Linked DNA regions of Lacibacter sediminis. The protein of the gene in region 1 interacts with the protein of each later gene in a pairwise test. Links are inferred from orthologs where the notes say so. Each region holds a gene or a part of one and is shown on either strand. Other genes may lie near its edges.

Region 1 (16,166 bases):
CAATTGTAAAATATTGGTGATATTGAACTGATTGAGGTCAGAGATATCAGTAGTGTCGATAGTTTGAAATAGAACATTGAATTTTGTTTTAGAATCATCAAATGGATCAAAAATATCCCCACTCTTAAACTCACTTGATTTTCTATCGTATACCCAGCCTATATGCCCAGCTTTCTTTTTTGAATAGAACTTTGCCTTTTTATAAAAGGCCAACTCGCCAGGCCCAAACTTTCCAATTAATGCAGGACCAAGGCCAATACATTTATCCATTCCCTGGAAAATTGCGGGGATGAAAATTGCTTCCCTCGAATCAGTGCCTTCTGTTGTAATAATAAAAAGTTTGTATTTTTTATCAATTAAAGGGAGATCAAGACGTTGCTTGGTACTGTTCTGATTAATAATCGTTTTTTCTGCTATACCGTCACGACTAATAAAATTTTCATACAGGTCTGCAATAAATATTTTGCCACCGGTAATCTTATGAGCGGTGTCTTCTTTTACTAAATGAAGAATGTTTGCTACATAGTCTTTAGTAATACTTGTTTCATTAAATGCAACCTGTGTTGGTTTACATCCAACTATTGTCAACAGTAATATTGCAAATAAAATATTTCTCACCATTTAATGTTTTGCAGGTTATTGTATGATCCGCCAATAAAGAAGCGTGTATAATCTTTATTCGGGTGGAACGGATAATTGCCTTTCAAATGAATCCAGTCTTGCACGCCCCAAAAACGACCTTTACGATCGATCATGGAACCGGCGAAGCCCACATCAAAACTTGTATAAGGCCCTGTGCCGATCTTTAACTGGTAGACTGATGTGTTGTAATTATTGGGTGTTTCTTTTTTCTTCTGAACGGAATCGCCATATAATGGAACGCTGATGCCAATGATATTCGCCAGTTCATAAAGCAATGGTTTGTAACCTGTGTATTGATCATAGCCAAATTCAACACGATTAAAACGTAACGGATGATGAACAAACATGGTACCACCTCCGGTCCAGTAACGATCGAATCCATCAGACAAGCCTAACAGATTAAACGGAACAGCATCATTGTTATAAGTAACACTTACATCGCCAATAGTTGCAGTGGCCGCACCAAACACCTGGTGCCGACGGTGATTGTTCAACAAATAATTAGTGCTTAAGAAAAGTGCATAACGTTGGTTGGTGATGAGATTATAAAAATCACCATTGTGTAATGTGCGTAATTGCTTCACATATTGCATGGGTTTGTCAAAACCATATCCAATGGAAAAAGTATTCGTGAAATCGATCTGGTAGTCGCCCACTAAAGGATTAAGACTTGCTCCTACAGTTTTTGTGTAGATACTTAATGATGGTCCGTAGTGGATCATATAATGTTGATCATAGGTGCCCATGATGCTCATGGAACCGTAGATACGCAGACCGGGAAATTTTTGTTGCTTACTGCGGTAGAGCCAGATATTACAGCCAACATTCCCATACACATCTGTCACCCATTTTGATTGGCTGATAACATTGCTTGTTACTACAAGAACAAGCACACATGCAAGCAGATAGTTAAGGTTCTTTCTTAAAGGCATGAGGTGTAGGTTGCAGTGATTAATACACACAAGTAAAAACATTTTCTGGAAAAATGAAAGGGTTAAAACACGCAAGTTTTACACAGTTATTTTACTTGTAAATAAGTTAATCGTAGAATTACGGGGCGATTTCTAAATGAGTGTACGCTGAAATCAATTGAATAAATCTCAGAGGAAAGGTTGTATTTATTTAACCATCGTGTTTTCTTACTTTCACAGCATGCAAAGGAAAAAAGCAGATGTAGATGTGGTGCGGGATGTGTTACAACAAATGGTTTTGGCACGACCTGATTCAACATTTATCAAAAGTCTCGCCTTTCAATACGAGGAACGTGGCGGACTGAGCAAAAAACAACTGGAAGGCTTGTTACAAAAAGCAATGAAGGTTGCTGAAATACCTGAACATAAATTAGCCACACTCGAAGCCATCATTTTAAAGAAGCCAACCCGTGAACGGGCAGCAGCATCGGCACCAACAGCTTTTTTTACGAAGGACGAAGCGATAGGAGCGATCATTAATGCCATTCTTGAAAAATATCCTCAACATAAGCAAGTGTTGTTCCTCAAAGCTAAATATGAGAACAACGAAATTTTATCTCCGGCTGAGATCACCGATCTGAAACGCCTGGAAAAAGTACTGAAGAAATAACTGCTATTGCTGCAATACATAAACCGAGCAGGTAACAGCAGGTGTTACGTTTGTAATTGTTTGCTCTTCCCATAGTTTGATGTAGGGCAGCAACCGGTCGATAAATGGTTTTGCCATCAGCCGTTGTGGTGTTGAAAGTAGAATGGTTGTTCCTTTTTCCAAAAATGAAATGATAACGTTGAATAAAGTTTCGAAAGCCTTTGGTTCATAATTAATATCGCTCAACAGCAAAACATCAACCGATAGATCATTGGGAAGATGATTCCAATCGATCATCATTGCTTTGCTGTTTTCCAGTTTGTTTTCTTGAATTGATTCCTGCATGAACTCTACTGCTTCAGGAACATAATCGCTGCAAGTAACTTTTGTTGCATGCTGTGCCGCAAGAAGCGAAGGCAAACCCAAGCCTGCAGCTAATTCAAGTACTGTTTTGTTTTGCAACCAATGAGGTTGAGTTGCGATGAATTCGCAAAGAGCATAGGCCGATGGCCAAACCTGTGCCCAATAGGGTGCAGGCGTTGATGGATCTGTTTGAAGTTGTTTGGTGAATGCCTGCTGAAGTGCCGATGAGTCTGGTACAAACGCATTGAACCGGTAATCACCAAAATGAAATGTTTTAAGAGATGGTTGCAATTCCATTGCGGCAAAGTAACGGCAACATTTATTCCCAGATCACTTTTCCTTTTTCCAGAAACCAATGCGGATAAAACTGCTGATGAATTTTTTCTACCTGATTTCGTTTCACTTTCAACGTTGGTGTAAGTAATCCGTTTTCAATGGTCCAGTTTTCTTTCATCACAACTGCTTTTTCCAAATACTCATATTTTTCTAAAGAAGGATTAATAGCAGCCAGTGATGCCAGTAAACTTTCCTCCACATCTTCTTTTGTTTTCTGTTTGCCAATATCTGATAACGTGATCAATGCAATAGGCTGCGGAATACCCATGCCCACCACACAGCATTGTTCAATATCGGCATTGGCCAACAGTTTTGTTTCAATGGGTGATGGAGAAATGTATTTTCCTTTATCTGTTTTGAACTGGTCTTTTAATCGTCCGGTTACAAACAAATAACCATCGTGATCATATTCGCAGATGTCGCCTGTTTTTAAATAACCATCTTCATCAAACAATTCAGCAGTGAGTTCTGGTTCTTTGTAATAGCCTTTGGTATTGCTTACGCTTTTCACCCTTAACTCGCCTTCTTCTGTAATCTTTACCTGCAGTCCTTTAAATGGTTTTCCCACTGACCCATGCCTGTAATCGTATGGCCGTTCGAAATGTGCATACACACAATCTTCACTCATGCCCAGTGCCTGTGTAATTTTTACATCAAGTCTCGCAAACCATTTGAGCAGGTCAACAGAAATAGGAGCGGAGGCACTGTAAATATGCGTAGCTCTAGACAGACCTAATTTCTGTTTGATGCTTTTCTTTACAATGCCGCTGATGATTGGAATTGATAAAAGCAGGTTGAGTTTTTTCTGTGGAATTTTTTTAAGAATGCCTTCCCTGAATTTCCCCCAGAGTCTTGGCACGGCAAAGAAAATATGCGGCTGCACTTCAGCTACATTCTTTGCAAATGTTTCAACCGATTCAGCAAATGAAATGACACATACATTATAGATCGAATTCATTTCAATAGCTATCCGTTCGGCAATATGACTGAGAGGCAGGTATGATAGTAAAGCTCTGTGTTTTTCTAAACGAAGTTCTTCAATAGCTGCATGCATCACCCTGTTGAAATTACCTGCAGTGTGCATCACACCCTTTGGCCGGCCGGTTGTGCCCGATGTATAAATGATCGTCATCAATTCATCTTCGTGCCATTGATGTGTGTGTTGAAGTGGTTGATGTTCCTCTATTAATTCACTCCAGTTGTAACGTTCATTTCGTTCGTATGCATCAAAACCAATACGGATCAGTTCAGGTGGTATGCCATGTTCCTGCGACTTAAAATCATCCAGTTTACCAATGAAAACTGCTTTTGCATCGCTGTGTTCAAGAATCGGTTGAATGGACGATGCTGTTAATGTCGGATAGATGGGGATGGAAATACAGCCGGCCATCATGATCGCTATGTCCGCCATCATCCAATGCGCACAGTTCTTCGAAAGAATGGCAATATGTGATCCCTTTGGAAGTTGGAGTGAATGCAATGCTGCAGCAATACGCCTGCTTTCATCAGCTGCCTGTTGCCATGTCCAGGTTGTCCATTCGCCACGAAAAGGTTGACGCAAAAAAATATCGTTGGGATGGTTTTCTACGTTTAGCAGAAACTGTTGCAGGGGTGTGGATATGGTCATGACAATCGTTTTGAGTAATCTAATCTACTGAAAATTATTCAGCAGTAACAGAACGATGTATATTAAACCTGTTGACTTGCGTCAGTTATCTTACGCAAAGTTCGCAGAGAAAAGAAGACGCAAAGGAGGGCCGTTTTATTGTTTGAGAAAACGCAGCTGTTGCTGTTCGCCTTTGCTGTTGCTTGCCTGTAATACGTACTGACCGGATGGTAAACTTTGAAGGTTTAATTGCACTTGATTGGTGCCTGCTGATAACTGTTCTTGTCGAACAGTATAACGTTTGCCGCTGATATCCGTAACTGTAAGTTGTAACCTGTCTGTTTCTGCTGATGAAATACTAAGCACAGCTGTTGAACGTACAAGAGATGGTAACAACGCATTCAATGCAAATCCTTTGCTGCCGTTGAGTACAGCAACTATGAACGAGTTAACAGAAGTATTGGCGGGAGTAGTAAGTTTAATGCGGTAATAATTGGTTCCTTCACGTCGTTGCAGATCGGTATAATCAAAAGGTTCAGCACAACGGATCTGGTCGGCAGTAAAACTATGCAGTACGCTGAAGGTTTTATTATCAGCAGAATGCTGTACTTCAAATGCTGCAAAATCTGATGTGCAGGGGGCCAGCCAACGCAACACATTGTACTGGTTTGTTTTTTGTGCCTGGAAAAATTTCAGTTCGATGGGGAAAGTAAGAAACGGATCATTCGCCTGCGAAAAGCCGGTGAAAGCTGTAAAAAAGAATACGATGGCGGTGATGGATGTTTTCATGCTTCTCAATTTACGAGATAAAGATAGGCAGGGATTCTCGGGAAAGAAAGTCATGTTAATGACATTAATAATTTTAAACCCACCCCTTTAAACAGTTTCCTGTGTAACATTCTGCTGCCCCTCCCGAGAGGGGATAAACAGTTTGAACGATGCACTAAGGTGATTTAAATTTTACTTTTTGGCATTCACCATTCTACCACCTCGCCACAATCTTAAAATTGATCAGCCTTGGCGTTAAACGATTGGGAATAGAAAAGATGGTGTTGCTGAAATCTTTAATGAGCAAATAGGAAATGGTATTGGGGCGGTCGATCACATTAAAGATCTCGAGACTTGCCCAGATATTATTGAACTCACGGAAAGGATTGCGGCTGCGGCGTTTGCTTTTTTCGCCATCGAGCAACAATGCACTGAAACCAAAATCAACACGGATGTATGGATCGATCGTTAACGCATTTCTGTACTTGGCGCTATTGGGAATATTGTAAGGAAGATTGGTGCCGTACAAAAAGTTCATGGAGAATTTGAAGTTCTTATTGGTGGAAAGATAATCCTGGTAGAACATACCAACGCTGAGGAAGCGGTCAGTTGGTCTTCTGATCCAGCCGCCTTGCACTAAGGTGCTGTCGATTGGTTTATTCAGCGAATCGAGTTTATAATTATACCACTGATCATTATCTAAATTTTCACGTGTACGCATGATACCAATGCTTACCCAGCTTTCTGCATCTTTCACCAGCTCGCCAAACAAGCGTGCTTCAATACCTGTTGCATATGCTTTGGCACTGTTGCTGCCGAAATAACGGATACGCACATTGTCTACATCATACGGCACAATATCAGTCATGTGTTTATAGTAGGCTTCAGCTTGTAATTTAAACGGACGGTTGCCCCATCCTTTAAAATTATAATCGATACCTGCCACTACCTGCCAACTCTTTTGTGCTTTTACTGATTCATTTACGGTACCATCATAACGACGTAACTCTCTATAAAATGGTGGTTGATGATAGGCACCTGCAGCAGCACGAAACACAATATCTTTTTTACCAAGAGGCTGCATCGCAAATTGCACACGTGGTTGAATCAATACTTCATTATTGAGTGTATTGTAATTGTAACGAACACCCACCTGCAAGGTCATGTTCAATGAATCATTCAGAATAATATTATCCTGCACATAACCTGACGTGCGGTAGAAAACAAGATCAGCTTTTGACTTAATAACTTTTGTTAACTGCAATTGATCAGGATTGAACGGCAACGTATAACCGGCGCTGTCCGTCAATTCCCATTCGTTCAACTTATCAGAAATACTTTGGCGTTCGAGACTGTGTCCCCATTGAATGAAATGTTTGTCTTTCGACAGGCTACCTTTGTGCGTAGCATTTTGTGTGGAGATGTTTAAACGGTTGCGTGCAAAATTCTGGAATACACCCGCCCCCAATGGATTTACTATTAAACCAAAGGTTGTGCGACTGCGATCGAAGTCACGCTCACCAAATAAGTAGGCACCTTGTATGTCAAATGATTCTTCTTCTTTGTTATTGAAATGACTAAGCATCCATTTCAACTTCAGATTCTTTCTTGGTTGATAGGTGGTTGCTATACCAGCCATGGCTGTACTGTAACGGTCACGCTCAGCACCAGCGAAATAAATATCCAACCCAAGATTTGCTGTAAAGAAAGGAGAGAACACAGAAGCTGTCTGGCTGCTAAATTCAGGATTTAGTTTGAATTGCGTGCGTGAGTAATTGCCCATTGCTTCAAACAACCATTTGGTATTTGGTTGCCACGTAATATATCCCTGCACATCATTGCTCGAAGGAACATAATTACCTTTTGTCTGCTGACTGCTCAACAGGTTTTGATTGCTGCGGTTTCTTGCACCAACAACAAAACTTACTTTTTCATTTCTTGTTGCTCCCTCAAAATTTAAACCTTGTTCCAGCAATGAAACATAAGCAGAACCGCCAAACTTCTTTGGTTGTTTGTATTGAATATCGAGCACACTGCTCATCTTATCACCATACTTCGATTGAAAGCCACCATTGTAAAACGTAAGGTTGCGTACCATCTCAGCATTGATAAAACTTAATCCTTCCTGTTGACCTTGACGAACAAGGTAAGGTCGGTACACTTCAAAGTCATTTACATAGATCAGGTTCTCGTCATAGTTTCCGCCACGCACGGAGTATTGCGACGAAAGTTCGTTGTTGGAGTTGGTAAATATTTTGATCAGTCCTTCTACACCACCAACAGCCGATGGAAGCAGCAAAGCATTTTTTGGATTGAGGCGCATCGCCGACGCTTCGGTACGTATGCGGTTGTCGGTAACTGTTACTTCCTGCAGTTCTTTGCCACCACGTTCAAGACGGAGAACAATGCGTTCCTGTTCATCATCATTTAAAAAGAAATTCCGTTGCTCATCACGGTAGGAAGTATAACTGAAAACAAGGGCAAATGCCTTGCCTGCAGGTACTTTAATGCTGAAATAGCCGGAATCGTTGGTGGTTACACCGTTGCTGCGACCAAGAATGATCACCGATACCTTCGCAAGCGGGTTTTCATTTTCGTCCAATACCTTACCGGTAACTGTTGCCGATTTCTTTTGGGCGTAGGAAACAGAGGTTGCAAGGAGGAGCAGGAACAGGAAGCAGGTTTTGGTTGCCTTCATGGAAGATAAAACTAAGCCTTTCTGCTAAAACGCAAAGCGAAGCAAGTTATTTTTTCAGGAAGAGGTCTTCGTTAGAAATTGTTACCGTATTGCCGTTAACCTTGCAGGAAACAATCTGGTTCATACAATAGACTTTCTGTCCATTCTTAATTCCCGTTTCCTGAGGTTCTCTAAGGTCGGTAATGTTGTAGGTTATATTGGTTGATGGAATGAAAACCTTATAGTCGAAGCCGGATGGAAGCAATGCATCATTACTGAAATAAGCATAGCGGATGGTATCGCCGCTTTGACGTAAACCAACAATAGAAGAATCAAAACTGTTTGAACTGATGAGATTGTTGAAGTTGCTTCCCTTTTCGTAACGGCTGATGCTGAAACCATGGATCTCAGCTTTTGTGTAGGAAACAAAATTGAGATGCAGGCCGGAAGAGTTGCCACAAGGATAGCTGCAACTGCCGAGCAGCAGCGATAGGAAAAGTATAAATGACAGCGGTTTCATAGAAGGTTGACCTTTTGATCGATCAAAGCGTTGCATTAAAACCAGAATGCCGGGAAGACTGAAAGGCTGTAAACCTTTCAGTCTTCCCGGCATTCATTATATCTTCTTCAACAAGGAAATCATTTCAGTTGGGTTAGGTGCTTTAAACACTGTGTTACCGGCAACCAACACATTTGCACCTGCGTCGACAATACTTTTTGCGTTAGCCAGCGTAACGCCACCATCAATTTCAATCTCCACCTTCAATCCTTTTTCATCGATCATGTTGCGGAGTTCTTTGATCTTGTTAAGGGTTTGCGGAATAAATGCCTGTCCGCCAAAACCCGGATTCACACTCATCAAACAAACCATATCTATATCAGCCAATACATCTTTCAATAATGACACAGGTGTGTGCGGATTCAATGCAATGCCGGCTTTCATGCCCAGACCTTTGATCTGTTGAATATTTCGGTGCAGATGTGTACATGCTTCGTAATGCACGGTGAGAATATCGGCACCGGCTTTTTGAAAAGCTTCTGCATATTTTTCCGGTTCTTCAATCATCAAGTGCACATCACACACTTTTGTGGTGGCTTTGCGGAAAAATTCAATGATCATTGGTCCAAAGCTGATGTTGGGTACAAAACGGCCATCCATTACATCGAGGTGATACCAATCGGCTTCACTGGCATTGAGCATATCACAATCGGCCTGGAGATTAATATAATTGGCGCTTAATAAAGAAGGAGCTACAATCGGCATAGAAAAGTTTATGGTTTGTTTTTATTAGTTTATAGTTGTTTGTATTCTACTCATCACTCATTATTAATCATTCATCAGCCATCATTTTACGACTCCCAATCTCTTCAACGCATCTTTTGCTTCAGCAATACTTTGATCGAGTGCGAGGGAACGTTTATAATTATCTATGGCTTCAGTTGTGCGGTTGAGTTTCTCTTCTGCCTTCGCCATCCAGAAATAACCATCTGCAAATTTGTTACTCACATTGGTGCTTTGCGCAAATACTTTATGTGCATCTTCAAATTTTTGCTGATCATAATAGATCAATCCTTTTTCAATGTAAGCATCCAAGTAAGTATAATCTTCACGGATGATCTGGTTGTAAACAGTCAATGCCTTTGGTGCTTGTTTGATCTTATTATAGTAAGCCGCTTTCACAAAAAGAATATCACTACGGAATTGTACAGCAGTTGCATCTTTCAATAAGGCATCACACAAAATTTCTGCTTTTTTATTTCCGGTTTCTGCATAAAGCGAGGCAAGTCGTAACTCGGCTTCGGTAAATAAACCTGCTGCTGCAATTGATTGCTCGTAAGATGCAATGGCATTGGCCGTATCGCCTTTACGCTCCAACGCATCGGCTTTCATAAAAAGATAAGCCGGGTTGTTGGGTTGTTTTTGCAAAAGCGTTTCAACCTGCGCCAATGCTTTATCGTATTGGTTATTTTGTACTAACTGTTCTACAAATTGTTCACGGATACTGTCGACCTGTGGTTCCTGTTGCAGCTTATTTTCAAGTTCAGCAATTTTGGAATTGGCAGGAGGATTATTGGTAGCGTCCTGTCCGTTTTCGGCAGGTTTATCGTTGGTACAGGCGAACAGGCAAAGGCTGGTAAATCCAGTCATCAAAAAGGCTTTCAACTGCATGGCGCAAAGCTAAATTATTTTGCTGTGCTGGTTCTTACATTTTCCTGACATTTGCGGGCATTCCAAAATCTACATTTGCACCAAATCAGCTTTATGAATAAGTCCGCTCTGTTGCTTGCTTTACCTCTTATTGTGGTTGTTATGCTGTCGTTTAATGCTGTGAATAAGGAAACTGAAAAGAAAACAGCAACCAGCAATGATACCATATTGTATCCCGACGAAAAGCATTTTAAAAATATTCAACAGCTCACTTTTGGTGGCGATAATGCGGAAGCATATTTCAGTTTCGATGGCAAATGGCTCATCTTCCAAAAAACGTATGCAAAAGAAGGTATTCCCTGCGACCAGATGTATATCGCAAAAATTCCAACAAAAGCGGGCGAAAAATTTACACCTAAACTGGTGAGCACCGGCAAAGGAAGAACAACCTGCGGTGCTTTTATGAAAGATGGCAAACACGTTATTTATGCATCTACTCATTTGGGCAGCAGCGATTGCCCACCAATTCCTGACCGTAGTAAATACGGCAATAAATACATCTGGCCTTTGTACGACAGCTATGATATTTTCATGGCCGATCTGAATGGAAAAATTGTAAAGCAGTTAACAAACAGTAAGGGGTATGATGCAGAAGCAACGCTTTCACCGGATGGAAAGAAAATGTTGTACACCAGTACCAAAGATGGTGATATAGATATGTATGTGATGGACTTGAAAACGGGTAAAGAAATAAAAGTCACTAATTTGTTGGGTTATGATGGTGGTGGATGGTTTAGCCCTGATGGGAAAAAACTCATCTGGCGTGCAAGCCGTCCGAAAACAGAAGCAGAGATCAAAGAATACAAGGAATTATTAGCACAGGGATTAGTAGCACCTACCAATATGGAAGTATGGGTGGCAAATGCTGATGGCACAAATGCTAAACAGGTTTCTTCATTTGGACAAGCCAACTGGGCACCTGCATACATGCCCGATAACAAACGCATCATCTTTGCCAGCAATCATGAATACAAGCGTGGCTTTCCGTTCAATTTATATACCATGAATGAAGATGGAAGTAATCTCACCAAGATCAGCAGAGATAAAGGCTTTGATGCATTCCCCATGTTTAGTCCTGATGGAAAGAAGATTGTTTTCTGCAGCAACCGCAACAACAGCGGCACAAGAGATACCAATATATTTATTGCTGATTGGGAGGAATGAGGAAGGTGAGTGGTGAGTAGTGAATTGTGAGTAGTATGTCCGTCTGACGCCTTTCTGACGAATAAAAGAAATTACAACATCACTCACCGTTCAATCTTATTTTTTATCTCAGGCCTTTGTTTATACTGATACATATTTGGTGTTGACGGAAATTTCTTTATTTCCGGTTTGCCGGGATAATAAGGATTTGGTATTTGCAAACCAGGTGTTTCAGTTTTTAACCTGTTCGGCATGTTCGATGTAATTGAACTGTCTGGCACCAGTACAGGCATATTATCTTGCGGCAACGCATAAACAGTTCCCTTCTCAGTTTTGCCAATGATCCTGTTTTGAAATAATAATTGTTGTTGAATGATGGGTCTGCTTGAATCGCTCACAAAAACTTTTGGAGATTGTGCAAGCAATGATTGTATGCTGCAAAAAGCAACAACGGTAAAAAATAATTTCTTCATAGCAGGTGTTTGATAGTCCAAGATACTTCGTTTCTGCAAAAAAACAGTTTTTGAATAATCCCTTTCTGCACCTTACTTTGTGGCGGAATTTCACATTAAATCATCTTAAATTTCCAAATCATTATGTATACCGGATTGCTTCACTTGCACAATGTCCTCCGCTGGGTAATTCTTATCCTGTTGATCATTGCCTTGTTCCAGGCTTTTACTAAAAAAGGCGGCTTACAAAAAACAAGTTTGTTCCTGCTCATTGCTGCACACATTACGTTGTTGCTGGGCTTATTTCAATATTTCAACAATGAAGCAGTTGGCTTTCACATGATCGAACGACTGGGCGGTTTCGGAAATGTAATGAAAGACAGTTTCGCCCGTTTCTGGGTGGTTGAACATATTTCTGCTATGATCCTCGCAATTGTGATGATCACCATGGCAAGAGGCAGAGCAAAAAAACAAAACTATGGTGCCGCTTCCTGGATGTATGTGGTAGCGCTTATCTTAATTCTTGCGGCAGTACCATGGCCTTTCCGTGAAGGAATTGCAAGGCCGTGGTTCCCCGGCATGTAACTTATAAAATAGAAGGCCTCCAAACGGAGGCCTTTTTTATTTCTTCTTGTCTTCCCTGTAAAATATTTTCGTTACTATTTTCCACCCGTCCTTTGTTTTCAATAAACTCATCATATCATGATAGTAAAACGTTGGATACTCGATTGTCAATTTGGCTGTGGCAGCATTACCAAATACTTCAATACGATCGATGCTTGTTTTGCGATCTTGCTTTACGCCACCGTTGCGCATGCGGGCTGCAAAATCTTTTAGTGATACATTCATTACTGTATCGTTTTGCATATAGCGCAAATGACCTTCCGGTAGAAATGCTTTACTATACATCACACTATCACGATTGGTTCCGCCAATGAGATAGTAGTTACAAACAGTTTCAATGTCTTTGATGGTTTGTGCGTCGGCCTGTGCTCGCACTAATGAATGCATAAAGAAAATGCCGATGATGAGAAGGATTGGTTTCATATTTTTTTGTTTGGCGAAAAATAGAAAGATCAATTGCAATCGATTCGTTAAAAATCAATGAAAGGAAAAAGACGGGAGGTGAAAGGCACAAGGAACAAGAAACAAGGCACAAGGAAAAAGGCACAAGTGCCGGAGTAATTATAAACAAAAAACTACAAACTAACTTAACAAAGCCGCCGCCGCTTTTTTCATTTCATCCTGTGTACCCACACTGATGCGTAACCACTTGGTGCCTTCTTCAAAAGTGCGTGCACCAACAATGCCTTTCGCTTCAAGCATTGCTTTCACATCTTTTCCAAAATTGCTGGTATCGAAATAAATAAAACTTGTTTCTGATGGTATATATGGAATGCCTGCTTTATCCAATGCTTTGCAGAAGATAGAACGGGCCAATGCATTTTCTTTTTTACAAAAGTCGATGAACGTTTTGTCTTTTAATGCAGCTAATGCTCCGGCTAATGAAACGGCACTTGCACCTGCATTCGCCCACGGCTGCAATTCATTGAGTTGTTTGATGGTAGTTGGATGTGCCAATGCATAACCAACACGTGCACCTGCCATACCGTATATCTTCGAAAAAGTTTTTGCAATAACAAGATTAGGATAATCATTCACCAGGTGTGCCATGCTGGGCTCGCTGCTGAATTCAGTATATGCTTCATCTAATAAAATAATTGCTTTGGGTGCAATGTCTTTAATAAATGCTTCAAGCTCTTTTGCCGGCAATACCGTGCCTGTTGGATTGTTTGGATTGCAGATATAAACAAGTTTTGTTTGATCGTTCATTGCTTCTTTCATCCGCTGCAGATCGGTCATTTTTTTATCGGTGAGCGGAACGAGTTTTATATCAAGACCTGTTTTACGTGCAGCAGGCATCCATAAACGGAACGTAGGGTCGGGTGCAACAGCATTTCCTTTTTTCAATGCGGCCCATACCGCCACAAGCCCCAGCAGTTCAGATGAACCGGCGCCCATTACAATATGTTCTTTTGTGTGCCCTGTTAAAGCAGCAATTTCTTCTCTCAGTTTTGTGGTAACATCCCATGGATAGCGATTGCTGCCATTCACAGCTTCCATCATTTGTTTGCGGGCCATGGGTGATGGACCGTGAGGATTTTCGTTTGAACTTAGTTTGATGATCTTGTCAACATCGGGGAGCTGTGCAAATTTTTCTGCTTCGGCGGCAAAAAGATCCCTGCTTAATGTAAATGCGGCAAGGGTAAGAGCGGTTTGCTTCAGTAGATCACGACGTTGCATAGCTGTTAATTTTGTTCCTGTAAGTTACTGTAAAAAGACGTTGTATAAAAGGCAATTCTGTTAACGCTTTCCGAGTTCGATCACTTCACAATCTTTCATATTATTTCCATCGATCACAAAACGGATCAGTGTGCGTACTTTATGCCAGCCTTGTTTACCTGCTGCGCCGGGGTTCATGTGCAGGCAATTCATCTTATCATCATACATCACTTTTAAAATATGTGAATGTCCGCTGATGAAAAGATTTGGTTGATGCAGTTGCAATTCCTTTCTCGTTTCGGGATTGTATTTTGGCGGAGCACCACCAATATGCCGCATCATCACTTTCACATCTTCGCAATGGAAAACCAGTTGCTCGGGGTAAACGGATCGAACATCTTGTCCATCAATATTACCATAAACGCCTTTTACAGTCAGGCCGCTCAAAGCAGACAGACGCTTAGCTAATTCAATAGTTCCAAAATCACCCGCATGCCATATTTCATCACAGTTTGAAAAATGATCAAACACGGGGTCATCTAAAAATCCATGTGTGTCGGAGATAAGTCCTATTCGTGTCAAACCAATTTGTTTAGAGATAAGAAGTTCGTTGTCCTGTTGCAAGATCGATCACATCAAAACGGCGTGAGCAGTTGAATGAACCAACATCGCTGTCACTGTTGATGAGAATGGCGCCCATCAATATCACATACTTGCAATTATATTTGGTTGCTGCCACCAATTCGTTAATGCGTTTATCAATGGCTTCATAGATCACTTCTGTTGCTTCTTTTAATGGAATGGAGGCTGTAGCAATTCTGTTTCGCTCTTTCAGTAGGATCTGTTCAATCGTATTCATCTGGTAATCGAGCTCAGTTATTTTTCCATCTTCGATCGTGTTCGTTAAAAGTTTATTCAACGCTCCTTTTGCTGCGCCGCAACAACCTGAATGGTTATGCTGACCAATACGATGTATTTCGCCCACCGCACCATTTTTTGAAATACCAATATGCGGACCATAATAGACAATAACTGCTCCCTCATCGGGTACATGACTTGCAAAAGCGCCCATACCAGTTAAACCGGTGAACGGATAACCATCAAGTCCACCCATTTTAAAAGGACCAAGAAATTCATGTGCCCTTGCCGGGTATTGAATACTGTTCACATCATCACTGCAAATACTATCGGCCAACATGATCTGCGCAGGTTCCAGATCCAGTTTGGCTTCTACAAAATCGATAAGCCTGTTAACGCTGTCGATAGTAGTAATGGCAGTGGGGTAGTGTTGCCGTACGATAGCAAGTTTTTCTCTCTTCTTCATGAGGTTCTGTTAAGCGGTGATTGATTGATTGTTTTTATTGCGGAATGCAATAAAAAGGGAAGATAAATCTATTTGTAAATTTTTCAAACAAGCGTTGAAGTGCCGTTCGTAAGCCGCACAGATTACTTAGCTTTGAATATGCCATTTTTCAGAAACTTCACTTACTGGATCGATAAACGGAAGTGGAAGTACATTTTTCTGCTTGCCACACTGGAGCTTTCAAGAAGCTGACATACGCTATTTTCTATTCAAGAAATAAGCAAACGCATTTTCAAATTTTCAAATCAACTCATTTTCAAATTTAATCATGGCTCACTATTACACATTGGGAAAGATCCCGCATAAACGTCATACACAGTTCCGCAAGCCCGATGGTGGTTTGTACAGCGAACAATTATTTTCAACCGAAGGATTCAGTGATGATTATTCGTTGCTGTATCATTGTCATCCTCCAACACAGATCATTAAGACAGAACCGCAGATAGATGTATCGCCCATTATTGCAGAAGAAAAAATGTTGCAGCACCGTTGTTTTGAAGGCTTTAATCTTAAACCCGGCGGTGAATTTTTAGAAAGCCGTGTACCTGTTTTGGTGAATAACGATTGTCATATTGTATTGGCCGCACCAACAAGTGGTACAAGCGGTTACTTCTACAAGAATACTGATGCTGATGAAATGATCTTTGTACACGAGGGAAGTGGCACAGTGAAAACGCAATACGGTGAATTGCCATTTGGTTATGGTGATTATATCATTTTGCCTAGGGGAACGATCTACCAGATAGAGTTCAATGATGATAAAA
Region 2 (16,075 bases), 3.2 Mb from region 1 along the record:
AAACTCCTTACAACTTTGGTATAAGATTCAGCAGCTGGTAATACAGCTCACGCTGTATTCTCTGGCTAACCGCTTCTCTTTCGAGGAGCGGTTTTTTTATGGGCAGGTCACGCAAAGAGGGTGACCCACCCGCCTTGAATAAACACTTCTATAACTTCAGAATTTCATTACTTTGCCGAACTAAAAAGAAAAACATGAGTTATAAAGTGATCGACATTGAAGGCATCGGGCCAAACTATGCAGCACGATTGGAAACAATGGCCATTTTTACAACAGACGATCTGCTGGCGCAAGGCGGAACAAAAAAAGGACGGGTTGCAATCAATGAAATAACTCAGATTCCTGAGAACCTTATTCTTACCTGGGTGAACCATGCCGATCTCCATCGTATAAACGGCGTTGCCGGACAAACAGCCGAGTTACTGGAAGCAGCAGGAGTTGATACTGTGAAAGAACTTGCAACACGCAATGCCGAAAACCTGCGTATAAAAATGGTAGAGACAAATGAAAAGTTTGGGTTAACCGGTAAAGTTCCATCGGCAGAAACATTAGCAGCCATGATTGCCGAGGCAAAAACACTGGAGCAAAAAGTTTTTCACTAAGCATTCTTACGAATAAAAAATAAAGCCGCCTCATTTACAGGGCGGCTTTATTGTATCACTTCAAACAAGGTTATCCACCACTTCTCCATAAAGGGATTGTTAATTAAATTCACGTTCATACTATAGCATAATTATTGCCCGTTAATTCTGTACTGTTGAAATGAGTCATAAAAAATTAATGAGCAATTTCCCAATACAGTGCTATTGATTTTTTATGACGAATAGCAACTGGTAATTAAACAAATCAGAAAAGAAGCAGTTGAAAACAACGTGTACATGAAGAACCGATCAACCCCACTTATTTTTTGTTGCGTGCTGATGCTGTTGTTATCAGGGTTTAGTTTTTTCAGCCGGAGTAAAACATCTATTCACAAACCAGCTGTAAGAAAATCAGCTTACTACAAAGTAGTTATCGATAAAAGTAACTACGAGTTGAAAGTGTATGATGAAGAAGGATGGTTGTTTACTTATCCTGTTGTGTTTGGTTCAAGTGAACTGACCGACAAAATGATGGAAGGCGACCGCCGCACACCGGAAGGCACTTACAGGATTATTGCCAAAAAACTCCATGCCGAATGGGGGCATTTTTTATTGCTCGACTATCCCACACAAAGTGATATTGAAAAATTCAATGCCCGTAAATCGCAGGGTGTTATTCCAGCCAATGCAAGACCGGGCGGAGGTATTGGCATACATGCAACACGAAGAAATGAAGATCGTTTTGTAGACTACTATTACAACTGGACCTTGGGTTGCATTTCCACCAAACGTGAGTACGCTAAAGAATTATATACACTCCTTCCTGTTGGCACTGAAGTAACCATACTCCGGTAAAATACCGTCTTAAGGGTATACCCTTAGTAAAAAGGAAGTGCTTTATTTGGTTTCAAACTCCACAACATGAAACCAATGAATTTTCTGTTACTCCTCTTGATGGGTAGCAGTCTTGCAACGCAAGCCCAAAAACTTTCCAAAGAAGGAACACACGAAATTTCAAAAAAAGCAAACAAAGGCTACTTGTATGAGCCAACGGTAGATGAGGCAAAGAACGAGGTGACCATGACCTATGTTACCAAAGCATCAGGTCGGAAAGCAAAATTTGAAATTTACAAATTTGACCTTGAATTCAATTTCAAGGGAATGGAAGAAAGCGAACAACCCCTTGAAAAACTTAAAGGCTACCGGGCAGATAAAGGCGATGAATGGGAAATGCCTGCAGTATCAGTTGAAAAAAATTTCATGGGTACGCTGATGCTGCGCAGGAAGATCATTAAAAAGAAATGGAACTGGTTTTGGGGTGGTTATGATATTAAGATCGAACAGAAAGAAAAACTTAAACCTAAATCAGAAGATGGAAATAAGTTTTTCTATCTGTCGCATGCTGAGCAGAATGAAAGCGGAAGCGTGATCATCATTGCCGGTGAAAAAGGAGACCGCAGCGATCCAATGCGTCAATACAAACGCATTCACATATTAAGATATGATGCAGAACTAAATCAATTGGCAGATAAAGTACTTGAATTTCAATATCCGCAGTTAATTGCTGCTGTTAATACAGATGATGCAGATGAGGATGCAGAACTGGATGAAGATATTACGATCCTGTTTGCTCCAATGGGCGGCAAAGGAATGAATAAAGTGGCCGATCCAAATGGCGGAAACTATAGCTATGTACGTATTGCTTCAAGTGCAGAAATTAAAGAACGTGTATCCATTTCTTCAAATCATGGCATCTTCGATGGTTCATTTGTAAAGGTTGGAAATGCTATGATGATCTACGGACCAGCTAATGATAATAAAACAGACTATCTGAATGAAAAACCAGCCGACGATCAATTCAAAGCAAAGAATTTTCAAATTGTAAAAATTGAAAATGGACAAGTAGCTTATGTTACAAGCACACCAATTTCAGAGTTTGAGAAGAAAGCGCAAAATCCCCCTTCACAAAAAAAGTCACCTGATTACAAAGGCCGAAAATTCAGAGTAGCAGACATACGCCAAACAATGAATGGCGATCTGTTGATAACAGGTCAGAATTATTCAACACCCAGCGGATTACGCCGTTCATCTGGCACAACAGATTACACAGATATTATCATGATTCATTTTGACAGTAAGGGAAATCTGAAAGCACAGTATGGTGTACGTCGTGAAGAAAATGATAAAGAAGCTAAAATGGCTCCAAACTCGCAGATACTTGTTGAAAGCACCGATGGCAGTAGTTTATACTGGGTGATCCTTGAAATGGAAGGTGTTAAAACAGAAAAAGAACTCGGCGACAGTAAGTATAAATTCCTTGTTTATCCGAATGTAACAAAGATCAATTTAGCAACAGCCAACATTGGTGAGTTTACTCAATTTGGCCAAGGCAAAACAGATTATTATGTGAACAATAAATATCCATTTCTGCCGATTGGCAAAGGGCAGGTTGTATTTCTTGGTGAAACCAAGAGTGGAAAAACATTATGGTTTGCAAAAATGCCGCTTGAATAAAATTCTTCAGCGATTTAAAAAACTTACACGGATCGATACCCAAAATCCACTTGTAAGAAAAAGCCCCGACGTAGGTTTCGGGGCTTCTCTTTTTATAATTTTCCATTTTTAATTTCTTCAACAACTCCGGGGTCGAGCAGCGTTGATATATCACCGAGATTTGAAATTTCACCTTCAGCAATTTTTCTCAGAATGCGTCGCATGATCTTACCACTTCTTGTTTTTGGCAAGCCGCTTACAAACTGAATCTTATCAGGTTTTGCAATCGGGCCAATAACACGGGTTACTGTTTGTAAAATATCCTTGCGTGTAAGATCTTCATCATTGTTATGCATGTGACCATAAATCACATACGCATAAATACCTTGTCCTTTTACATCATGCGGATAACCAACCACAGCGCTTTCCACAACACCTGCATGCATATTGATGGCATTCTCTACTTCAGCAGTACCAATACGGTGACCGCTTACATTCAACACATCATCCACCCTTCCGGTAATTCGGTAGAATCCATTTTCATCTTTCAACGCACCATCACCCGTGAAGTATAAATTTTCATAGGTTGCAAAATAGTTTTGCCGGCAACGCTCATGATCGCCATAAGTTGTACGAAGTATTGCAGGCCATGGTGCTTTTATACAAAGGTTTCCTTTCAAATGACCATGCTCATCTTTCTCCGTCACTTCTTTTCCATTTTCATCAACCAAAATCGGTTGCACGCCCGGCATCGGTAATGTTGCCCAACTTGGTTTAGCAGGTGTAACACCAGCCATGTTTGAAATTAAACAACCACCTGTTTCTGTTTGCCACCATGTATCAACAATAGGACATTTGCCTTTGCCTACATGTTCATCATACCAATGCCATGCTTCTTCATTGATAGGTTCACCAACTGTGCCCAATATTTTTAATGAGGAAAGATCTTTTCCTTTTAATGGATCTAAACCAAAGCCCATCAAACTGCGGATGGCAGTTGGTGCTGTGTACAGAATATTTACTTTATGCTTATCAACGATATCCCAGAAACGACCTGCATCGGGCCATGTAGGAATACCTTCAAACATCAATGATGTAGCGCCTGCACTTAACGGACCGTATAAAATATAACTATGGCCTGTGATCCAACCTATATCGGCTGTGCAAAAATGCACATCACCTTTCTTGTATTGGAATGTATTGACAAACGTGTAGTTCGTCCAGATCATATAACCCGCACTGCTATGCACCACACCTTTTGGTTTACCTGTTGAACCACTTGTATACAAGATGAATAATGGATCTTCAGCATCCATCTCTTCTGCAGGAAAACTTACCACACCATTTTTCTCCACTTGGTGCTCAGCAAACTCCATTTCATCTTCCCACCACACATCTCTTCCTTTCAACATAGAAACAGGTGTGCGTGTCCGTGTGTAAACAATTACTTTTTTTACTGTGCGGTTACCAATGAGTGCATCATCAATTACACTCTTCAGCGGAATATCTTTATTACCACGATAAGCACCATCGCAGGTAACAATAAATTCAGCTTGTGCATCATACAAACGATCAGCAATACTTTGTGCAGAGAAACCTCCAAAGATCACACTATGTATAGCGCCAATGCGTGCACAGCCTAACACCGCATACGCCAACTCAGGTACCATGCCCATATAAATACAAACACGATCGCCTTTTTTCACACCATTGTTAATGAGTACCTGTGCAAACTGGCAAACACGTTTATGTAAACGGTTATATGTTACTACACGAACTCTTTCTTCAGGATTGTTTGGCTCCCAGATGATAGCAGGTTTGTCGCCCATTGTTTCCAGGTGGCGATCAATACAATTTTCAGTGATGTTGAGCTTTGCACCTTTGAACCATTCTACTTTTGGTTCTTTGAAATTCCATTCAAGAACCTTGTCCCATTTTTTTCGGAAATGAAAATGTTCAGCGATTGAACCCCAGAACTCTTCCGGTTGTTCAACACTTTTTTGATATGCTTCTTTGTACTCTTCGTAAGACTTGATCTGGTAAGGATATGACATCATTCGTTCTTTGGGCCGTAAATATAAAAATATTGCAGCCTTATGCAGCGAATTTTATTCGGCATCGGTCTTTTTATTGAAAGAAAACAGACAATACCCTATTGATCTGTTCGATGTCTGTTCATATGGTTGGTTTTTTATGAAAGCCCTTGTTGTTCAGCAAGGGCTTTTTGTTTGTTGTGAATGAATGTTTACATTTAAGTTTCTTAAGCAACCGATGTACAACCTGAAGCCATTTTGTTTTTTAATAGCGATTGTTAGTTTCTGCATATTGACAGTTCAATCGTATGCACAATGTTCAAGCAATGTTTTATTTTCTGAAAATTTTGGCGGCAGCAACAATTCTCCCTTAACAGGTTCAAGACTTCCTGCCGGTGTTACTACGTATACATTTGATTCGCTTGGTACTATTGATGATGGCCAATATGGTATTCGTAAAACAACTGCTGACATTGCAACCGGTCAGCGACAGTTTAGTGTTTGGCATATTGGCAATGATCGCTCAGGAGGTAATATGATGATCGTTAATGCTGATTACACTGCAGGAAAGTTTTACGAAACAACTGTCAGCAATCTCTGCTCCGGTTCGCAATTGTATTTTTCTGCATGGCTGGCCAATCTTATTCCGGCAGGAAGCAGCAACCCACTCGATCCGATACTGCGTTTTGAAATTGCAAGTGCAGTTTCAGGAACGGTGCTATCATCTTTTCTGACACCAACTATTCCACGTTTCAGTTCATTTACATGGACACAGTACGGATTTAATTTTTCGTTGCCCGCAGGTGAAACTTCAGTTGTGCTTCGCATCTTTAATAACCAGGCGGGTGGTATTGGAAATGATCTTGCACTTGATGATATTGAATTTACACTTTGCGGCGCAAGCATTGCGCCGGTTGTTAACGGAACAATGCTCAATACAAACGATGCATGTGTTGGCAGTAATATCAGTATCAGCGGAAATGTAACAGCTATATCTTACACAAACCCTGCATACCAATGGCAATTTAATAACGGAAGTGGTTGGGTGAATATTCCAACAGCTACTACTCCTGACTTAAGCATCAACAATATTCAAAAAGCAGATAGTGGTAATTACCGTCTACTGGCAGCCGAAGCAGCTAATATCAACTCAACAAATTGCCGTTCAATCTCACCAAGTATTCCCATACATGTATTTGCACCTGTAACACCAATGTTATATACCAATGCTCCTGTTTGTGAAGGCAAGGATCTGTTACTGATCGTTCCGGTTAATGCCATTGCTTATATATGGACGATAAACGGCAGGCCCTTTAATATGAGCACTGATACTTTGCGTGCCAGAAATGTAACTGCCGCCAACAACGGAATGTATCATGTCCGGCTGATCACAAAAGGTGGTTGTTCAAGCATGGATTCAGCTACTGTTGTTATACAATCAAATCCATTACAACGCTTTCTTCCATTTGATACATTGTTGTGTGATGCGCAAACATTAGATGTGGACGCACAACAACCAACTGCAGCAACCTATTTGTGGAACGATGGAACAACTTCAGCACAACGTATTCTTTCAACTGAAGGAATCTATTCATTGTTTACAAGCGATGCTGTTTGCGACCGTACAGATAGTTTTACCATCACAAGAAATTATACACCCACTGTTCAGCTTATCAGCGATACTACGCTTTGCGTAAATGAACCTTTGCTGTTGAATGCAACAAATCCATTAGCTGAATTTTATTTGTGGAGTACGAATGAAACTGACAGCAGTATTACCATTACTTCACCAGGCACTTATTCTGTTGCTGTTGGTAATGGTTGCGGAATTGCGGTTGATGATATCACTGTTGATTATAAAGATTGTGCGGATATGATCTTTGTGCCAAACGCCTTTACGCCAAACGATGACCGGTTGAATGATGTGCTCTATGCAAAGGCTTATTTCCTTATTGAAGCATTTGATATGAAAATTTACAACCGTTGGGGACAACAGATATTTTCTACCAATTCATTGTTTACCGGTTGGGATGGCCGTATGAACAATAGCAAAGCTCCACCCGGTCAATATATCTGGACTGTCAGCTACAAACGCAACGGCAAATTGTATACACAAAAAGGAACGGTGCTGCTTATTCCCTGATGATAGCTTCAAACTGAAAGAGAGGTATGCCATACCTTCTTACATTGCCATGCGAAATATAATATGCTTAGGTATGGCATACCTATTCCACATTTCATTTATTTTTGAACCAAACACAGCACATGTCAATTGAGGTCAATAACCTGGTGAAACTTTATGGTGAGCAAAAAGCGGTGAATAATATTTCCTTTAAAGTAAACAAAGGAGAGATCGTTGGCTTCCTGGGGCCGAATGGTGCAGGAAAAAGTACAACCATGAAAATGATCACCGGTTACCTGCAACCAACAAGTGGCACCGCTGTTGTGTGTGATGTAAAGGTGAATGATAACCCGATGGGCAGTAAACAAAAGATCGGTTATTTACCGGAGAGTAATGCATTGTATTACGACATGTATGTAAGAGAATATCTGGCGTTTATTGCAGAAGTTCATAAAATCGGAAATCAGAAATCGAAAATTGAAGATGTTATACAACAGGTTGGTTTAACACCTGAAGCTCATAAAAAGATCGGTCAGTTATCAAAAGGTTATAAGCAACGTGTTGGTTTGGCTGCTGCACTTATTCATGATCCGGAAGTATTGATCTTAGATGAACCAACAAGCGGACTTGACCCCAACCAGATCATTGAGATACGTGATGTGATCAAACAACTTGGATTGAACAAAACAGTTTTATTCTCCTCACATATTTTACAGGAAGTGCAAGCCATATGCGACCGTGTGATCATTATCAATAAAGGAACGATCGTTGCAGATGATCAGTTATCTAATTTGCTTAAGAAAGTGCAGGCAGGAGAAGTGATCCTTGAATTAAAAGAAGAAGTAGATGAATCGCTTTTTAATTCAATTCAAAATTGTATTCGCATAAACAGTACCACCTGGAAATTCAGAACAGATAATCCTGATGCAGTGAAAAAACAATTGCTGCAACTATCGATTGAAAAAAATCTCAACGTGCTTTCGTTGAAGAGCGATGAGAATTCATTGGAAGATGTGTTCAGGAGTTTAACATCTTAAAATTGTCTGTTCACCTGAAAGGTGACTGTACAACAAATTCATTAAACTAAAACAGTAAATGACTATTGTAGATTATTTATCCATAATTGGGATAATAATTATAGACATCATTAGTTATCGTATTGTTTTAAAAAAGACAATTGATGAATTTTTAAAATTAAATAAACTCGTAGTCAACGGTCAGGTAAGTACAGGAGAAGTTATTGATGTTGTTGAAAAATCAGACTTGGATGGTCGTACCCAATACGCCCCATTAATCCGGTATTTTGCCAACAATGTTGAGTATAAATTTCAATCTGAAGATTTTTCCTTTAATAAGCCTGTAGTCGGAGCGGCGATCAACATTTGCTATAACAGCAACGATCCATTAGAGGTGATTGATAACCCAAAAACCGTTTTATTGTTCAAAGGCTTTATAATTATTTTCATTCTAATAGTCTTGACCGGGTTGAATTTTGGGATTTTATATAAAGTATTTTCTACTTGAAAAAATAAACAGCCATCACTTCCTTAACCTTCTCACTCCTTTCATCACAATCCATCCAATCAACACTAACATCAACACAGCAATAATTACAGGTGCAGTAAAACTCAACGCCGTACCACCAATAGCAGCTGCATTCTCACCTGTTGACACAATAACATTTCCAGTTCCTGCTGTAGTCTTACTTGAAAATAATCGCAGCAAGCCAATGCCTGCATGCACCGTTCCTGCCGCACCACCTCCTGCAATGATGGCCATGATCCATTTCAACAACGGACTGAATTCTGCAATGGGTAAAAACGATGCAGCCAAAACAGTTCCTGCTGCGACAGCTAAAGGTGTGGCAATCATATCGAGCAGGTTATCAACAAAAGGAATATAATAAGCACCGATTTCAAGAATAGCTGCAGTACCAAAACAAATCAACGCAGGCAGGCTTCCCATCCATTCCATATCTGCAGACAGTGCAAACCACTGCTGGTATGCTGCAAAGCTGGCTCCAAGCATGGGCACAAATACCCGGAAACCACAGCACGCACTGAGTGCAATGCCCATTGCAATGGAAGTAAGTATCGCTGTGTCCATACAATCGTTTGTTGTACTTAAAAATAATCAATTTCACTGCCTTTTATCCTTTGTTGCTGCCTTTGAATGTCTTTTCTTTGCAGCGCAAACAAAAAGTCAGAAAAGAGAGAAGTTAGAAAGTCCGAAAGAACAACTCTGCTGATCTCCATCTTCGGAACGAACAATCTTCCGGTCTTTTCTCTTCCCGACTTCCGGACTATAACATTAACTACAAACTGAATTTTATGAGCTTTATCGCCGACATTCATGCTAGACAAATTCTCGACAGCCGTGGTAACCCAACTGTAGAAGTAGATGTGATAACTGATAATGGTATTATTGGCCGTGCTGCCGTACCAAGTGGTGCTAGTACGGGTAAACACGAAGCGGTTGAGCTACGTGATGGTGATAAAAGCAAATACCTTGGTCGTGGTGTTTTGAAAGCTGTGCAAAATGTGAATGATGTAATTGCTGATCAGCTGATCGGTATTGATGTTACACGCCAGGCTTACATCGACAATCTTCTGATTAAAATTGATGGTACAGAAAATAAAGGTTCACTTGGTGCAAATGCAATGCTTGCTGTAAGTATGGCTGTTGCAAAAGCTGCTGCTGAAGAAAGCGGTTTGCCTTTATTCCGTTACCTCGGTGGTGTAAACAGTACAGTAATCCCTGTTCCGATGATGAATATCATGAACGGTGGTGCACATGCTGATAATAAAATCGATTTCCAGGAATTCATGGTCATTCCTTTTGGTGCTCCTTCTTTCAGTGAAGGTTTACGTTGGGGTGTGGAAATTTTCCATCATCTCAAAGCAGTATTAAAGAAAAAAGGTTTCAGCACAAACGTTGGTGATGAAGGTGGCTTTGCTCCTGAAATTCAAAGCAACGAAGAAGCAATTGAAACTGTATTGGAAGCCATTACTGCAGCAGGTTACAAACCAGGTGAGCAAGTAGGTATTGCAATGGATGCTGCATCAAGCGAAATGTATGATGAAGCTACCAACACGTATAAATTCTATAAGAGCAACCCTGGTAAAGTGATCAGCAGCGATGAAATGGTTGCTTACTGGACTGAGTGGGTAAATAAATATCCGATCATTTCTATTGAAGATGGTATGGCTGAAGATGATTGGGCTGGCTGGAAAAAATTAACTGAAAGTCTTGGAAAAAGATGCCAGTTGGTTGGTGATGATCTCTTCGTTACAAATGTGAAGCGTTTAAAAGAAGGTATTGATAAAGGCATCAGCAATAGTATCCTCATTAAAGTAAACCAGATCGGTACAGTTACTGAAACCATCAATGCCGTGCAAATGGCACAGAACGCAGGGTTCACAACGGTTATGAGTCACAGAAGTGGTGAAACTGAAGATACCACTATTGCTGACTTAGCAGTAGCATTGAATTGCGGACAGATAAAAACCGGTTCTGCTTCACGTACTGATCGTATGGCGAAGTACAACCAGCTTATCCGCATTGAAGAAATGCTGGGCGAGAATGCAATTTATCCGGGCGGAAAGATTAAATTTGGTAAATAGCAACTAGTTAATGGTTCATAGTTCATGGGCATTAACTGTGAACTATGAACCATTTTTATTTAGATCTCATATGAAAATTCTGAGCAATATCCCACCAGTACTGAAAAACAAATATGTTTTAACGATCATTGGTTTTGCGGTATGGATGTTATTTGTTGACAGGAATGATTTTATTACCCAGATCAGCCGATTTAAGAAGCTGAACGAATTAAAAAGCAGCAGCACCTATTACGATCAGAAGATCGAAACGGCCAAAACCGAGCTGGAAAAGCGAAAAAACGACCCTTCGGCCTATGAGCGACTGGCCCGTGAAAACTACTATATGAAGCGTGATAATGAGGACATTTTCCTCTTTAACGAATAAAAAGACCTGCCCCGTACAATACAAGTTTACCAACAGCGTTTAATAGCAAAGCAGATCCTTTGAGAAGCCCCTACGCAACAAAAAACAGGATTGCTTATGACACATAAATTTACGCCGGAAGACTTGTTACAATATCTCTACAAAGAAACGACCCCAGCCGAGAATGCCGCCATCGAACAAGCGTTGGCCGAAGATTGGACCCTGAGAGAAAAATTCGAGGTGATCAAAAAAGCAGCTCAACGACTTTCGAAGTTTACATTTTCTCCCAGAACAGAAACCGTTCTGTCTGTGTTGAAATATGCAAACAAAGACCTTGCAGCTTCCGATATTTCCTCTTCAAACTGATCTTTCCCTAATTTCGCCGTCATTCCCAATTCAGAATGACAACAAAAGAGCGTTACCAATCCGTTATTGATTATTTTTCTGTTCATGCACCCGATGCAGAAACAGAATTGTTGTACGACAATCCTTTTCAGCTGTTGGTTGCCGTTATCCTCAGTGCCCAATGCACCGATAAACGGGTGAACCTAACCACTCCTGCCATCTTCGAGAAATATCCTGATGCTAAAAGCATGAGCAAGGCCACGTTCGATGAATTGTTTCCACTCATTAAAAGCATTTCATATCCCAACAATAAAACCAAACATCTGATTGGTATGGCACAGAAACTCGTTAACGAGTTTAACAGCGAAGTGCCATTAACTGTGGATGAATTGGTTAAGCTGCCGGGTGTTGGACGTAAAACTGCCAACGTTATTACATCGGTTGTCGATTCACAACCTAACATGGCGGTTGATACGCACGTGTTTCGTGTAAGCAAGCGCATTGGATTGGTAAAGCAAACTGCAACAACTCCATTAGCAGTAGAGAAAGAACTCATCAAACATTTTCCAACAGAACTTATTCATAAAGCACATCACTGGCTTATTTTACACGGTCGTTATATTTGTGTTGCACGCACGCCGAAATGCAGGGAATGCGGATTGCAGCATTGCTGTAAATATTTTGAGAAGAATAACCGCTGAGTCTTATCTCACAAACGCAATCTTCTCCTTACACTATTGCAACAGCAAATTCTTTTTCTTACCTTCTTTTTTGTTGAAAAGCTTTTATCCAATACAACAGTAAACGTTCATGGTTAGGTCAACCTGTTTATTGCGAACAAATTGCTTCTCCCTGCATATCCGTTGAAATACTGTAAAAAAATGTCAGCTAAAACGATACGTTATGAGGCATAAAAAAATAGTATTCATACCTGCAATAATCATTGCCGGATTATTTTTAGTAAGCTTTGGCTTAAACAACATGAACGATATCCCCATTCTTTGGGAAATTAGCAAATTAAAATCGGCACATCTGCCATTGGTCAACAAGTCTATTGAAGTGCATCCAATAGCGGAAGACATTTACAAAAAAATTCCCGAACGAACAGCCTACAAAACCTATCCCTTTTATATGCCCGGCCGTGAACCCAAAGGCTATTATGAATGGCTGTTAAAACAAGAACCAGAACTGGTTTTTGATGTAGCTAAACTAAAAACGGAAGAAGACTGGATAAAAGCAGGGGAACTTATTTATGAAATGCCGCAAAATTTTGACCGGTTTATTGACAGTGCTGTAAACATGGAAGAGTTGCAAGGCATGGCAGCATTTATGACATCCATACATATGCCGGTGAGTAAAGATGGAACGATCCCTTTTTTTCAAATCGTGGTTCGTAAAAAAGGAAAAATTGAAGTGGGCACATTTGCCTGTGGCAATTGCCATAACAAAGTAATGCCTGATGGTTCGGTAGTTAAAGGGGCACAGGGCAATTATCCGTTTGATAAAATTTTCGGAGGAGGTCTCCTGGCAAACATACAGGAGAGCAAAATGGCTGATAGCGCTGCATCGGTTATGCTGAGCCAGAGTTTCCGTGGGTTATTTGGTGCACCGTGGATCGAACACGAAAGCCAGGAGTTTGTAAAGAAACCCGAATATAAAAGAGCTATTGCAGTTTTACTGGCAACAGTACCGGGTGTAATGCACCGGCATAGCAGTACGCTTGGTGCACCAACTGCCATTCCCGATTTGTTTAACCTGAAAGAAAGAAAATATCTTGACCGCACCGGCATGTTGTTGCACCGTGATATTGGTGATTTGATGCGGTATGCAGTATTGAACCAGGAAATGGATTTCACCAATTCGTATGGTGGTTTTAAACCCGATACAAGACCTGATAGTGTTTTGCTAAAAAGATATACCCGCTTCTCCGATGCACAGGCTTATGCGCTTTCAAAATATATTTATTCGCTCAGGCCTTTACCCAACCCTGATAAAGCTCCGGCAGAATTAATTGCAAAAGGAAAAGCAATATTTGAACAGGATGTTTGCATTGATTGTCATACTCCCCCACTTTACACCAACAATAAATTAACTCCTGTACTTGGTTTTGTACCGTCGAAAGAAGATAAAACAAGGTTCGACATTTCTGACATTTGTGTTGAGACTGACCCTACACTTGCACTATATAGCCGGCGTGGTACAGGATATTATAAAGTGCCCTCGCTTATTGGTGTATGGAACAGACAAGCACTCATGCACAGTGGTTATGTTACTTCACTTGAAGAAATGTTTAATCCTGCAAGACAGAAAGATGATTTTATACCCTCTGGTTTTAATCCAAACGCAGGTCAACCGTTTGCGGTAAAAGGCCACAGTTTTGGTTTAGATCTTAATGTAGAAGATAAAAAAGCGCTGCTTGCTTTTCTCAGATCATTATAAGAATCCGAAATTATTTGAAGAGAGAAATTATTCTATTATTCCTGCATTTTAAGGTCTGCGGACTTTGAATAGCAGAAGATGAGCAATAAATAATTTATTGTTTCGGGAAATGTGCAATCAACTCAACTTCCAGTTTTGCATCTGGCATGTATAAGCGAACGATCTGCACCCATGTTGCAGCAGGAAAATCGCCTTTGTAAAATTGCTTGCGCACATGGTTGAGTTGTTTCATCGCTTCAATATCAGTAGTGTACAGATTTTCTTTTACCACATGCTGAAAGGTTAAGCCATATTGTTTAAGTGAACGTTCTAACCCACTGTACAATCGTTTCACGCCTTCTTCATTCATATCTGTTGCAACGGTACCTGAGATGTATAACACATCACCCACTTTCAACGTTTGCGCATAACCGGCAGATGTATCCTGTTTGATTGGATTGCCCCAATGCCATTTTTCTTTTTCAATGGGCGCTTTTGTTTGTTGTGCAGTGGCGGCAAATGAAAGAAGAAGAAATGAAACGATGAATAAGTTTCTGTTCATGATAATAAGATTTGAACGTAAGATAATTTCAGCTTTCGTAAATGAAAACAAAAAATCCATCAACGGGTATTGATGGATTTAATTATGTTGAAGACTGACAGTAATTTACAAATACTTCCCGATCTCTTCAATCAATTCACCTTTGGTGATCGGCACACCCTTGATCTTGTTGTAGCCTTTCGCATCAACAAAATACAGATCACGGATGATCCGGATGAGCTGACCATTATTGATCTCGGGCACCAACACCGTATCATAGCTCTTCAGTATCTCACCAAGATTTTTTGGGAAAGGACGAATGTAACGGAGATGAGCGTGCGATACTGATTTGCCCTGCGCCTGCAGTTCAGCACAGGCACTTTTGATTGCGCCATAAGTACTACCCCATCCAAGCACCAATACTTTACCTGTTGCTGCTCCACTGTCTAATTTCTGTTCAGGAATATAATCAGCAATTTTATCAACCTTGGCCTGTCTTGTTTTCACCATGTGCTGGTGGTTATCGGGATCATAACTGATGTTGCCTGTTATATCCTGTTTTTCTAACCCGCCAATACGGTGTTCCAACCCCGGCGTACCAGGGATAGCCCATGGACGAGCCAGTTTTTCATCACGCTTGTAGGCCAGTAATTTTTCTTCGCCTTCATCAAGTCCTTTTTTAAAGTTGACTTTTATTTCAGGCAAATCTTTTGATTGCGGGAACTTCCATGGTTCAGCACCGTTTGCAATATAACCATCGCTCAGGAACATAACCGGCGTCATGTGCTGCACAGCAATACGTGCTGCTTCATACACCGCATCAAAACAATCAGCTGGCGTTGATGCAGAAATGATCGGCATCGGGCATTCGCCATTACGGCCATAATAAGCCTGCATCAGATCACTCTGTTCTGTTTTTGTGGGCAACCCTGTTGATGGTCCACCACGTTGAATATTGATAATAAGCAAAGGAATTTCCAGCATCACTGCCAAACCCATTGCTTCTCCTTTTAATGCAATACCGGGACCGCTGCTTGTTGTAACAGCCAATGAACCGCCATATGCAGCACCAATAGATGATGTAATAGCGGCGATCTCATCTTCGGCCTGGAATGTTTTTACGCCGAATGCTTTGTACTTACTGAGATCGTGCAAAATATCGGAAGCAGGTGTAATTGGATATGAACCTAAGAACAATTGCAGTCCGCTTTTTTGTGAAGCGGCTATTAAACCATAACTCACCGCCTGGTTACCCATAATGGAACGGTATAAACCTGGTTCCATCTTTGCTTTCTCTACTTTATAGGTTGTAGTAAATGTTTCCGTAGTATCGCCGTAATTGTAACCGGCTCTCATAACACGGATGTTACTTTCAAGAATATCAGGTTTCTTACCAAATTTTTCGGTGAGGAAGCTGATGGTACTTTCCATGTCACGGTTGTACATCCAATACAAAAAGCCCAGCACAAACATATTCTTTGCACGGTCTTTTTCTTTCATACCCATCGTGATGTCAGTGAGCGCTTCTCTCGTCATCTTGGTCACATCCATCTTGATCACTTCGTAGTTTGATAAG

The links.
Region 2: the proteins of rpe (region 1) and eno interact in binary tests that used the Escherichia coli proteins (3 or more experiments, as listed by UniProt). The link is inferred for Lacibacter sediminis from one-to-one orthologs.

The regions. Positions count from the first base shown.
Region 1 is NZ_CP060007.1:999,566-1,015,731, forward strand. The notes cover bases 7,393-10,380. They hold rpe (ribulose-phosphate 3-epimerase), read right to left. Parts: upstream 9,217-10,380; coding sequence 8,569-9,216; downstream 7,393-8,568. Other genes in these bases: H4075_RS04480 (TonB-dependent receptor), read right to left, coding at 7,393-7,973; H4075_RS04485 (hypothetical protein), read right to left, coding at 8,020-8,472; H4075_RS04495 (tetratricopeptide repeat protein), read right to left, coding at 9,298-10,101; H4075_RS04500 (TolB family protein), read left to right, coding at 10,216-10,380. In the rest of the region: H4075_RS04450 (hypothetical protein), read right to left, coding at 1-621; H4075_RS04455 (hypothetical protein), read right to left, coding at 615-1,574; H4075_RS04460 (hypothetical protein), read left to right, coding at 1,795-2,223; H4075_RS04465 (class I SAM-dependent methyltransferase), read right to left, coding at 2,227-2,862; H4075_RS04470 (AMP-binding protein), read right to left, coding at 2,885-4,528; H4075_RS04475 (T9SS type A sorting domain-containing protein), read right to left, coding at 4,664-5,296; more of H4075_RS04480, read right to left, coding at 5,490-7,392; more of H4075_RS04500, read left to right, coding at 10,381-11,325; H4075_RS04505 (hypothetical protein), read right to left, coding at 11,409-11,777; H4075_RS04510 (LTA synthase family protein), read left to right, coding at 11,901-12,341; H4075_RS04515 (nuclear transport factor 2 family protein), read right to left, coding at 12,378-12,803; H4075_RS04520 (pyridoxal phosphate-dependent aminotransferase), read right to left, coding at 12,963-14,060; H4075_RS04525 (metallophosphoesterase family protein), read right to left, coding at 14,121-14,621; H4075_RS04530 (hypothetical protein), read right to left, coding at 14,632-15,363; H4075_RS04535 (homogentisate 1,2-dioxygenase), read left to right, coding at 15,671-16,166. UniProt on the Escherichia coli protein: Catalyzes the reversible epimerization of D-ribulose 5-phosphate to D-xylulose 5-phosphate.
Region 2 is NZ_CP060007.1:4,173,183-4,189,257, forward strand. What follows is about bases 8,809-11,705. They hold eno (phosphopyruvate hydratase), read left to right. Parts: upstream 8,809-9,559; coding sequence 9,560-10,852; downstream 10,853-11,705. Other genes in these bases: H4075_RS17795 (DUF4126 domain-containing protein), read right to left, coding at 8,809-9,335; H4075_RS17805 (FtsB family cell division protein), read left to right, coding at 10,923-11,216; H4075_RS17810 (anti-sigma factor), read left to right, coding at 11,313-11,561; nth (endonuclease III), read left to right, coding at 11,597-11,705. In the rest of the region: H4075_RS17755 (outer membrane beta-barrel protein), read left to right, coding at 1-41; H4075_RS17760 (DUF4332 domain-containing protein), read left to right, coding at 195-602; H4075_RS17765 (L,D-transpeptidase family protein), read left to right, coding at 879-1,436; H4075_RS17770 (hypothetical protein), read left to right, coding at 1,503-3,095; acs (acetate--CoA ligase), read right to left, coding at 3,188-5,131; H4075_RS17780 (gliding motility-associated C-terminal domain-containing protein), read left to right, coding at 5,400-7,250; gliding motility-associated ABC transporter ATP-binding subunit GldA, read left to right, coding at 7,373-8,266; H4075_RS17790 (DUF3592 domain-containing protein), read left to right, coding at 8,325-8,753; more of H4075_RS17795, read right to left, coding at 8,769-8,808; more of nth, read left to right, coding at 11,706-12,241; H4075_RS17820 (hypothetical protein), read left to right, coding at 12,444-13,979; H4075_RS17825 (RidA family protein), read right to left, coding at 14,074-14,520; H4075_RS17830 (2-oxoacid:acceptor oxidoreductase subunit alpha), read right to left, coding at 14,626-16,075. UniProt on the Escherichia coli protein: Catalyzes the reversible conversion of 2-phosphoglycerate (2-PG) into phosphoenolpyruvate (PEP). It is essential for the degradation of carbohydrates via glycolysis.